DNA from 3 places in the Exiguobacterium sp. QJM3NY_9 genome. Region 3 is predicted to be linked to each of the others. Evidence: riboswitches for the same ligand, from Rfam matches in the RefSeq annotation. Region 3 holds a riboswitch; each other region holds the start of a gene.

Region 1 (3,274 bases), 1.2 Mb from region 3:
GTTGTTTAATTGCCTCGACCGCTTGCGCCAAATCATGAATGACTTCGTACCGTTCTTCTTGCGGAAGACGGGTCTGATCAAGGATCATTAAGCACGCCCGCTCATAGATGACACTACGGATAAACTCGCTCATCGGCTCAATTCCTCCGTCACGTCGAAATTCCGGAGGTCAGTAAACGTCTTACATTCGCCGCGCCGTTTAATCAATGCCGTCCCGAGGCGTAGGGCATGACGTTTCCGTTCGAGGCGCGTCGCAGCATCCGGAATTTGTTCCAAATCAGCGACCGGTGCCAAACCAATCGTCCGCCGGATCAGTTCACAACCGGCGAAACCGAGCGCGTCTTGGAGAATTGTACTGAGGACATCATCGACAAGCCCGGGTACCGTCCGGAAAGGTTCGACGGCTTCCCGTTCCCAAAGTGCCGTGAACGTCGAAGCAAACGTCAGCCAGAACGTATCGATATCCTTCACCCGCGTCTCCTGCAACTCAGCATAGTTCGGATACGCCGCAAAGCAGAGGTGGGCAATGAACTGACCGACATCAAACCCGAACGGTCCGTAAAAAGCGAACTCCGGATCGATGATTTTCGTTTCGCCCGCCGAAGCAAAAATGCTTCCTGTATGTAAATCCCCGTGTAATAAGGCTTCCCCTTTCGTGATGAACAACGTTTCGAGCTTCGCCACTTCCCGCTTCAGTTTTTCGTCCTGCCAGAGCTGCTGTACGTCTGTTTCCAAGCCGCTCTCGATGTTGTTTGTTTCCGCGTCGTAAAACGGATCCGTAAAGATTAACTTTTCCGTGATGTCGCATAAATCCGGGTTGTAATAGTCACGTGCGACCTGCTTTTTTCCGACTGGACCGAGCGCAAAATCTGACGTGAAAAATAACGTCCGCGCCAAGTAAGAACCGACATGTTCTGCAAGGAGCGGATACGTTTCGCCGGCGAGCAATCCCGTCCGAACGATTTGCAGGTGCGACAAGTCCTCCATCACTGTGTACGCTTCTTCATGACTGGCATGAAAGACCCGTGGAACGAATGGCGTCGCGTATTTTGCGAATTCCTTCAGTGCCAACTGTTCGATCCAGGCCCGCTCGAGTGACAAGGGCCAGCTTTCCCCGACGACTTTTGCATAAGGTAATGCCTGCTTCAAGATCAAACGTTCTTTCCCTGCCTGAATCCGAAAGACTAAGTTCAAGTTCCCGTCGCCGATTTCTTCTGCCGTCGCTTCTTCCTGTCCGATGAGTCCGAGTTCCCGGACACGTTTAATGGCGTCCTGTTCTGTAAATGCTTGATATGCCATCTTGCTTCCCCCTTCATTTCTACACAAAAAAACGCCGCTTTTCGTCATAGAAAAGAGGCGCGGGGTATCATCCGTCCTCTTATCTCTCAGACGAATGTCTGTTGGATGTAGCACCGTGCCGGATGGTCGGTTGCTGCGGCGTCTTCGGGCCAATTCCCTCTGCCAACTCACGATAAGAGTCATATGTGGTTGTTGTGTTCGATGTTGATTCGAATATTACGCCCGTCTTAAATCATCTGTCAATTCCAAATTTTAGTGAAAAACCATTTAAAAGACCGCCATCTATAGAAGCTGATTTCAAAAAAAATAAATTTTCAAAAAATTATTTGACATCACGTCCATCTCATGTAAAAATTGCAATTAGATTTCACAATTTCATCCAATTCTTATCAAGAGCAGACGGAGGGACGAGCCCTATGATGTCGCAGCAACCGACCAGTTGGCACGGTGCTAATTCTTGCAGCTAACACGCTGACAGATAAGAGTCCACGCGCAATTTTTCATGGTCTCTTGTCATTGACGAGGGACCATTTTTGTATTTTTTAACAAGGGAGAGACGACGATCATGGCGTATATTACCGTAACTTACCAACTCGGCGTGACCAATCAGTTACCAAAACGGGCAGAGCAAATCGCCCTCGGTCTGACGGTCGGCTCATGGACCGATTTGAATCACTTGGAACAACAACAGCTTGAATCCTTTAAAGGACAAGTCGTCCATACGGAAGAACACGACGGAAAAGGGTATGTCACGATCCGTTATCCGGAACACAACGTCTCACGGGACTTTTCGGCGATTTTGACGACCGTCTTCGGCAAGCTGTCACTCGACGGTCAAATCAAACTGACGGATCTTCAGCTTCCCGCTTCGTTCACACCGGATTTCCCCGGTGCTAAATTCGGCATCGAGGGCGTCCGCCAGTTGATCCAAGTCCATGACCGCCCCCTGTTGATGAGCATCTTCAAAGGCGTCATCGGACGGGACATCGTTTTTTTACGGGAACAACTGGAAGCCCAGCTCGCCGGCGGGATTGATCTCGTCAAGGATGACGAAATCTTATACGACAATCCGCTGACACCGGCACTCGACCGGGCGCGGATTGGACGGGAAGTCCTCGATGCACACTATGAACGGACCGGTAAACGGGCCCTTTATGCGATTACGTTGAGTGGTCCGGTCTTCCGCTTGAAAGAGCAGGCGAAACGACTGGTCGAAGCCGGAGCGACAGCCCTCCTGCTCAACACGTTTACATACGGGCTTGATGTCTTGCGGGAACTGGCAGCCGATCCGGAAATCCCGGTCCCGATCTTTAATCATCCGGCGTTGAGCGGTGCCTTGATCGCCAGTCCCGAGTACGGGATTGCCGCCCCGGTCCTGCTCGGAACGTTGCCGCGGATTGCCGGTGCCGACTTGACACTGTTCCCGTCGCCGTACGGGAATGTCGCCCTCGCCAAAGACTTGGCCCGCGGGATTGCCGTCGAAGCGACCCGAATCGGTGAGACCAAAACAATTCTCCCGGTCCCGTCCGCCGGAATCCACCCGGGTCTCGTCGCCCAGCTTGTTCGTGATTTCGGCGTCGATTCTGTCATCAATGCCGGGGGCGGTGTCCACGGTCATCCGCAAGGTGCTGCGGCCGGAGTCACCGCTTTCCGCCAGGCACTGGGCGCAGCACTGGCCGGCGAATCACTGACAAGTGCCGCCCGCCAGCACGAGGAATTACGTGTCGCCCTCGATGCTTGGGGGATCACGAAATGACAATCCGGATTTTATGTGACTTTGACGGAACGGTAACGGAGCACGATAATATCATCGCCTTGATGCAGGAGTTCGCTCCGCCGGAAAAATTTGAACCGTTAAAACAAGGTGTGCTCGACCGGTCGCTCTCGATTCAGTCCGGCGTCGGACAGATGTTTCAGCTGCTTCCGTCCAGTCAAAAACAGGACTACATTGATTTCTTGATGAAACGGGCAGTCA
Region 2 (3,274 bases), 1.2 Mb from region 3:
GTCGTGATCTGCACCGTCACCCGGAACTCTCTTTTCAAGAAGTGCGGACACCAAACGCCATCGCCTCGTTTTATGATGAGCTTGGTCTCCCTTACCGCAGGAACGTCGGTGGTAGCGGGATCGTCGCGACCCTCAAAGGAAAACATCCTGGAAAGACCATCGCCATTCGGGCCGATTTCGATGCCCTGCCACTGCAGGAGGAAACGGATCTCGCCTTCCGTTCGATTCATCCGGGTGTCATGCATGCGTGTGGACATGACGGACATACGGCGATTGCACTCGGTCTTGCCTCGGCCTTTACAGCACTGCAAGAAGACCTTCACGGAACAATCGTGTTCATTCATCAACACGGGGAAGAAGTCTTCCCGGGTGGTGCCATTCAAATGATTGAAGACGGCTGTCTTGACGGGGTCGATGCAATTTTCGGTACGCATCTCGAAAATGACTTACCTGTCGGAACAATTGGCTATCACGCAGGACATACGCTGTGCGCCATCGATGAATTCGAAATCGTCGTCCACGGACAGGGTGGTCATGCGCAAGCCCCTCATAAAACACAAGATGCACTCGTCGCCGGGGCACAACTCGTCTGTAATCTCCAACACCTCGTCAGTCGGCGCGTTGATCCGTTTTCACCTGCCATCATCGCAATCGGTTCATTCCATGCCGGAACGGCTCCGAACATCGTTACTGGTGAGGCACGGATTGTCGGTGAAATCCGGACATTTGACGAAACACTCCGGCACCAGTTACGCCAGCAGGTCGATTTAGTTGCCCGGACGACGTGTGCCGGAATCGGTGCCAGCTATTCCATCGACTTTACGACGGGTTATCCATCCCTTTGGAATCATCCGGTAGAAACAAATCTCGTTAAAGAGGCGACGGCATTTTTAGGTGAAGCCCATGTCAAAGAACTTAAACCGATGATGGCAGCCGATGATTTCGCCTACTATTTAGAACGCGTCCCGGGAAGTTACTTCTTCACGGGCTCTGCCAAAACGGATGGGAGTACGATTTATCCGCAACATCACCCGAAATATGAAATCGATGAACAGGCATTGCTCATCGGCGCAAAAGCCTTAGGTGCAACCGTCCTTCATGCTTTACAATCTTAAGGATTGACTTTGTCGTTTTAGAGATGCTATTATCACATCAATGATAACGAATTTAATCAACTTCATATAACACTTATCAAGAGTGGACTGAGAGATCTGGATCGATGACGTCCCAGCAACCTGCCTTCAGTGGCAAGGTGCTACGACCAGCAAAGCGCAAGCTTTGGTTGATAAAAAGCGACGACTCCTTTTGCAACCAAGCAAAGGAGTCGTTTTCGTTTTCTCGCTGTCAGAGCACGAATCATTACAGGGCGACTACCGCCAGCGGAAAGGACGAGATATAGATGGAAAAAGCAACATTCGCAGGAGGCTGTTTCTGGTGCATGGTGACACCATTCGAGGAACTGCCCGGCATTCACGGAATTGTTTCCGGTTATACAGGAGGACAAATCGAAAATCCGACATACGAACAAATAAAAACAGGCACGACCGGTCATTCGGAGGTCGTCGAGATTACATTTGATCCGGCGTTATTCTCATACGAGCGGTTACTCGAACTTTACTGGCCGCAAACGGATCCGACTGACGCCGGCGGACAGTTCCAGGACCGTGGGACACAATACGCACCTGCCATCTTTTATCATACGGAAGAACAGCGCCTTGCTGCGATTGCTTCACGTGATGCGCTTGCTGCGAGCAATCGCTTTAAGCAGCCGATTGTCACACGAATCGAAGCGGCACAAGCCTTCTATCCGGCAGAAGACTATCATCAAAACTTCCACAAAAAGAATCCCGAGCACTACAAAAAAGACCGGAAAGCATCCGGTCGCGATGAATTCATCGATGTGGCTTGGAAAGAAGAAGTATCTGTCTAAACTAAAAAAAGCCCGCTTCGTGCGGGCTTTTCGTTTGTAGATACACTCTTATGAAGAGTGAATATGCTATAACAAGAGGCAATCCGTTCGCGCTCCCCTGTCTCGCCTCGTCTTCAAAGCGGCAATCTTCCGTGCCGCTACAGCAAAGCTGCAGGGTCGCGACCGATTACTTTTCGCTTTAAAAGCGATTCGAGACGGATTGCGCTCTAACACTACTCTATGATTTTCTCTGCGGTACACCCTGAAAGCTTCGTTTTTCGTTGACTCCTACGGGAAAAAGCGCGTGAACACGCGCTGCCAAGAGGCTGGCAAGACCCTGCTCGTTGTCCGTGAGGATCAAGGAGCAACGGCCTTGCGCCTCGCCCGAGGAAAGCAACGAAAAAGGAAGAAGCTTCCCCCCCCACGTTCCTTTGTCTGCATGCTTATTTAGTCAAAAGTTTTCAATTGTCTTTTTGATAAGGTAGCCTAAAAGGTTTTGATTTCTGTCGACTCTAGTTATTCATCACATTCATTAATGTATCCTTATGGTGACGCGCTAACTTGATCAATTCAAAATCGCCCGTACTAATTTTGGCTTTGAGGGTTTCAACTTCCCCCCATGCTAACTCATACTGTTTTTTATCAATGACACCTTGAGATAGAGCATCTTCCAGTTCATCAGTATCCATTATGTACATATCACCAGACGGTAGCAGAACGATGTCTAAAAATAAGTCCTCCCACCACGGACTTCCATTAGTAAAACCACTCTGCAAACAAATATCGATATACCACTGCACGATATTTCCATCAGCATCGAACATCGTCGTGACAGCATGGTGTGCATTTGAAGGGAACTGCTGAAGCCACATGTAACCATCATCCAAAATACAGACATGTTCCTTTTCATAATGAACGCTCAAGGGATGCGATACTTGAATGGCATGCAATAATGTTATATGCCCTTTAAACTCTTCTGTCTCGATTAATGACTGTGCGTACGCTCTCTTGCTGACCCGCTTCCACTCCGAACGTTTTCCATCTTTTCGCTTTAACATCTTCAGTCGCCCCATTCAACCATCACGATACCTTTTCCGACAAATCATCCGAAGATTCGATTTCTACGACTTGATACCGTTTCAACACAAAAATACCGGCTAGCATCACAAGCAATCCAGCGACTTGTCCGAGCGAAAGCTCAAGTTCCGGTAAACCGAACCAACCGAACAAGTCGACACATAATGCAAAACTCAGTTGCGAAATCAAGACGACCGAAATCGCAATCGATGGACCGAGCAGCTGAATCCCGCGCATCACACAAAAGACGACACCGACACCGACCAGACCACCGAATAAATAAAGCGG
Region 3 (3,274 bases):
TTTTTCCTGTTGCTCAAGGTACGGAACGTGTTGGAAATAGTTTGCATCGATTTCTTTTTCAGCGAGTGCCTTGTTCGGCAACACATAATCTTGGAACTTTTTGATTTCGAGTTTGTAGCCTTTTGCTTCATACTCTTTTTGAACGTGCTCTAGGATTTCAGCATGGGGAACGTTTGAAGCACCGATGACAAGTGTCTTCGCGTCGTCTCCTGACGACTCTTCCCCGCATGCTGCAAGACTGACTGCTAAGACGGATACTGCTGCTGTACCGACGAATTTTTTCCAAAGTTTCATGAATAATTCCTCCCAAGTTAACTAAAATAGTATTATCGTTTATCGATTGCTTTTACGAGCAGGTCACCAATAATTTGAATGATGAAGACGATGACGAGAATCAACAATGTCGCGATGGCGATGACATCGTTTTGAGAACGCTGGAAACCTTCGATATATGCCATGTCCCCGAGTCCTCCTCCTCCGACTACTCCGGCCATTGCCGTGTAACCGACGAGCGCGACGAGCGTGACGGTGATACCGGAGACGATTGCTGGTAGTGCTTCCGGAATCAACACTTTATAAATGATTTGGAACTTCGTTGCCCCCATCGATTCCGCTGCTTCGATGACACCTTTGTCGACTTCACGGAGTGCGAGTTCGACCATCCGCCCGTAAAACGGTGCCGCCCCAAGAATCAGTGCCGGAAGTGCTGCTGTCGGCCCTAAGAACGACCCGACGATGATGAGTGTAATCGGAATTAATAAAATCAACAAAATGATAAACGGAATTGAGCGGAAGACATTGACTAAAAAGCTGAGCACGGAATACACTGCCCGGTTCTTAAACAACAAGTCTTCATTCGTCGCGTATAACAACAGACCGATGACCAGTCCGAGAACAAATGTCGCGATTCCGGCAACAACTGTCATATAGACGGTACTGCCAGTCGCCGTCCAGACCATTTCCCAATCAAGGTCGTTAAAAAATGTACTCATCGGTGATCCACCTCCACTTCCACGTCACTCGCTTGAAGCTTCGCGATGACCGCTTGTGTTTCATGTGCCGCACCAATCAGTTGGACGAACAACGTTCCGAGTGCACCGTCTTGCGTCTGTCCGACGTTCCCGCCAATGATATTAAATAATAAGGTCGAATCTTTCATGACTTCTGCGAGGATCGGACTTTCTGCTGTCGAACCGACGAATGTCAGCTGGACGATTTTCCCTGTCGGATAGCGTTCACGGAGTTTCGCGAACGTCAACTCGTTTTCTGTAGACGATGTCAGCTGTTTGACGAACTCTTTTGTCATCGCTTGTTTCGGATGCCGGAAGACTTCTGAAACAGGTCCCTGCTCGACGATTTTCCCGGCCTCCATGACGGCGACCCGATTACAGATTTTTTGAATGACGTGCATCTCGTGTGTGATCAAGACGATCGTCAGTTTCAGTTTTTTATTGATATCGACGAGTAACTCTAAGATCGAGTCCGTCGTTTTCGGATCAAGGGCGCTTGTCGCCTCGTCACATAATAGGACGTCCGGGTTTGATGCCAGTGCGCGGGCAATCCCGACCCGTTGTTTTTGTCCACCGGAGAGTTGCGACGGATAGGCACCTTCGCGGCCGTCGAGTCCGACGAGTTGAATCAGTTCGGCGACGCGTTCTTTCCGGCGTGCTCTCGGATATCCGCCGAGTTCGAGCGGGAACATGATATTTTCTTCGACTGTCCGTGACCAGAGCAAGTTAAAGTGCTGAAAGACCATCGAGACATTTTTCCGGACGCCGCGTAATTCTTTCGGTCGTAACGTCGTCATCTCGACACCGTCAATTTGAATCGAACCGCTTGTCGGTGCTTCTAACATGTTCAGCAGGCGAATCAAGGTTGACTTCCCTGCACCGGAATAACCAATTATTCCGAAAATTTCGCCGCGCTCAATCGTGAGATCGACGTTTGCGACAGCTTCGACTTCGCCGCGCTTCGAGCGATAAATCTTTCCTACATCCTGTAAACGAATCACTACTGTCCCTCCTAAACATAAAAAAAGTGCGCACGTTTTAGAGCAAACGCGCGCACTTTCAGTACACAAAACCATTTGCTCTCATCTTGCAGACGTTCGTCTGCTGGAATTAGCACCACTTCGGAAATAAATTCCGCGGTTGCCGGGTTTCATCGGGCCAGTCCCTCCACCACTCTTGATAAGAGTTATCGGTATTTAGTTGTTTTTAATATATTTTGAATATTAGCAGGGGTTATTTTGCTTGTCAAACAGTTTTTTCAGAAACTTTTTCGAGCAGACTGAAAGCATGCGTTAAATCTTCTTTCAAATCCTCTGCATCTTCAAGTCCGACCGAGATCCGGACGAGACCATCCGTGATGCCGAGTTCCGCCCGACGTTCTGCTGGAATCGATGCATGTGTCATCCGTGCCGGAACGGAAATCAAACTTTCGACCGCCCCTAAGCTTTCAGCAAGCGTGAAGAAGTGTGATGCTTCCACAAGTTTCTCTGCATTTGCAGCTGAACCGACATCAAAGCTGATCATCCCGCCGAAACCAGTCGCTTGTTTTTGCTGGATCGCATGACCGGGATGCGATGCAAGTCCCGGGTAGAAGATGTTCGAGACGACGTCTTGCGCTTGCAGGAAGCTGACAAGTTCATGTGCTGTCTCTTCAATCGCTTCCATCCGGATACCGAGCGTCCGTAATCCACGGACAAGCAAGAAGCTGTCTTGCGGTCCGAGAATTCCACCCGTCGAGTTTTGGATGAAGTGGAGTTCTTCGCCGAGCGTATCATCGTTGACGACGACAAGCCCTGCGACGACGTCCGAATGGCCGCCAATGTATTTCGTTGCACTATGCAGCACGATATCTGCCCCAAGCGCGATTGGTTGTTGCAAGTACGGTGTCGCGAACGTGTTGTCGACGACGAGCTTCAAGTCGTGACGACGCGTGATGGCTGCAATCGCTTCGATGTCCGTCACTTTTAATAACGGGTTCGTCGGTGTCTCGACGTAGAGCATCTTCGTGTTGTCCTGAATCGCCGCTTCCGTCGCGCTGAGATCCGTCGTATCGACGAATGTCACTTCGATGTTGAACTTCGGTAGGACACGTTGCATCAAGCGGAACGTTCCGCCGTAGACGTCGTCCGTCATGACGATGTGGTCGCCAGACTGAAGCAGATTGAAGACAGCATGAATCGCCGCCATTCCTGATCCGAACGCGAATCCACGGACGCCTCCTTCAAGATCAGCAATCAATCGTTCGATGCTCGTCCGCGTCGGGT

The links. A riboswitch is a leader RNA that binds a small molecule or an ion and turns the genes downstream of it on or off. The one in region 3 is predicted to bind S-adenosylmethionine.
Region 1: it holds a riboswitch for S-adenosylmethionine, as region 3 does, so the genes downstream of both, mtnK (S-methyl-5-thioribose kinase) here and AC0VYQ_RS12015 (methionine ABC transporter ATP-binding protein) in region 3, are expected to answer to the same signal.
Region 2: it holds a riboswitch for S-adenosylmethionine, as region 3 does, so the genes downstream of both, msrA (peptide-methionine (S)-S-oxide reductase MsrA) here and AC0VYQ_RS12015 (methionine ABC transporter ATP-binding protein) in region 3, are expected to answer to the same signal.

What each region holds. Positions count from the first base shown of each region.
Region 1 covers NZ_CM149679.1:470,165-473,438, reverse strand. Annotated here, with positions in the region: gene mtnA (S-methyl-5-thioribose-1-phosphate isomerase) at 1-133, opposite strand, end outside; gene mtnK (S-methyl-5-thioribose kinase) at 130-1,299, opposite strand; SAM riboswitch class I at 1,376-1,478, opposite strand; SAM riboswitch class I at 1,683-1,784, shown strand; gene AC0VYQ_RS02390 (2,3-diketo-5-methylthiopentyl-1-phosphate enolase) at 1,829-3,055, shown strand; gene AC0VYQ_RS02385 (2-hydroxy-3-keto-5-methylthiopentenyl-1-phosphate phosphatase) at 3,052-3,274, shown strand, end outside.
Region 2 covers NZ_CM149679.1:446,337-449,610, reverse strand. Annotated here, with positions in the region: gene AC0VYQ_RS02270 (M20 metallopeptidase family protein) at 1-1,115, shown strand, start outside; SAM riboswitch class I at 1,186-1,292, shown strand; gene msrA (peptide-methionine (S)-S-oxide reductase MsrA) at 1,400-1,930, shown strand; gene AC0VYQ_RS02260 (ribonuclease FAU-1 family protein) at 2,422-2,967, opposite strand; gene AC0VYQ_RS02255 (DMT family transporter) at 2,990-3,274, opposite strand, start outside.
Region 3 covers NZ_CM149679.1:2,342,891-2,346,164, forward strand. Annotated here, with positions in the region: gene AC0VYQ_RS12005 (MetQ/NlpA family ABC transporter substrate-binding protein) at 1-294, opposite strand, end outside; gene AC0VYQ_RS12010 (methionine ABC transporter permease) at 327-992, opposite strand; gene AC0VYQ_RS12015 (methionine ABC transporter ATP-binding protein) at 989-2,011, opposite strand; SAM riboswitch class I at 2,090-2,196, opposite strand; gene AC0VYQ_RS12020 (bifunctional cystathionine gamma-lyase/homocysteine desulfhydrase) at 2,256-3,274, opposite strand, start outside.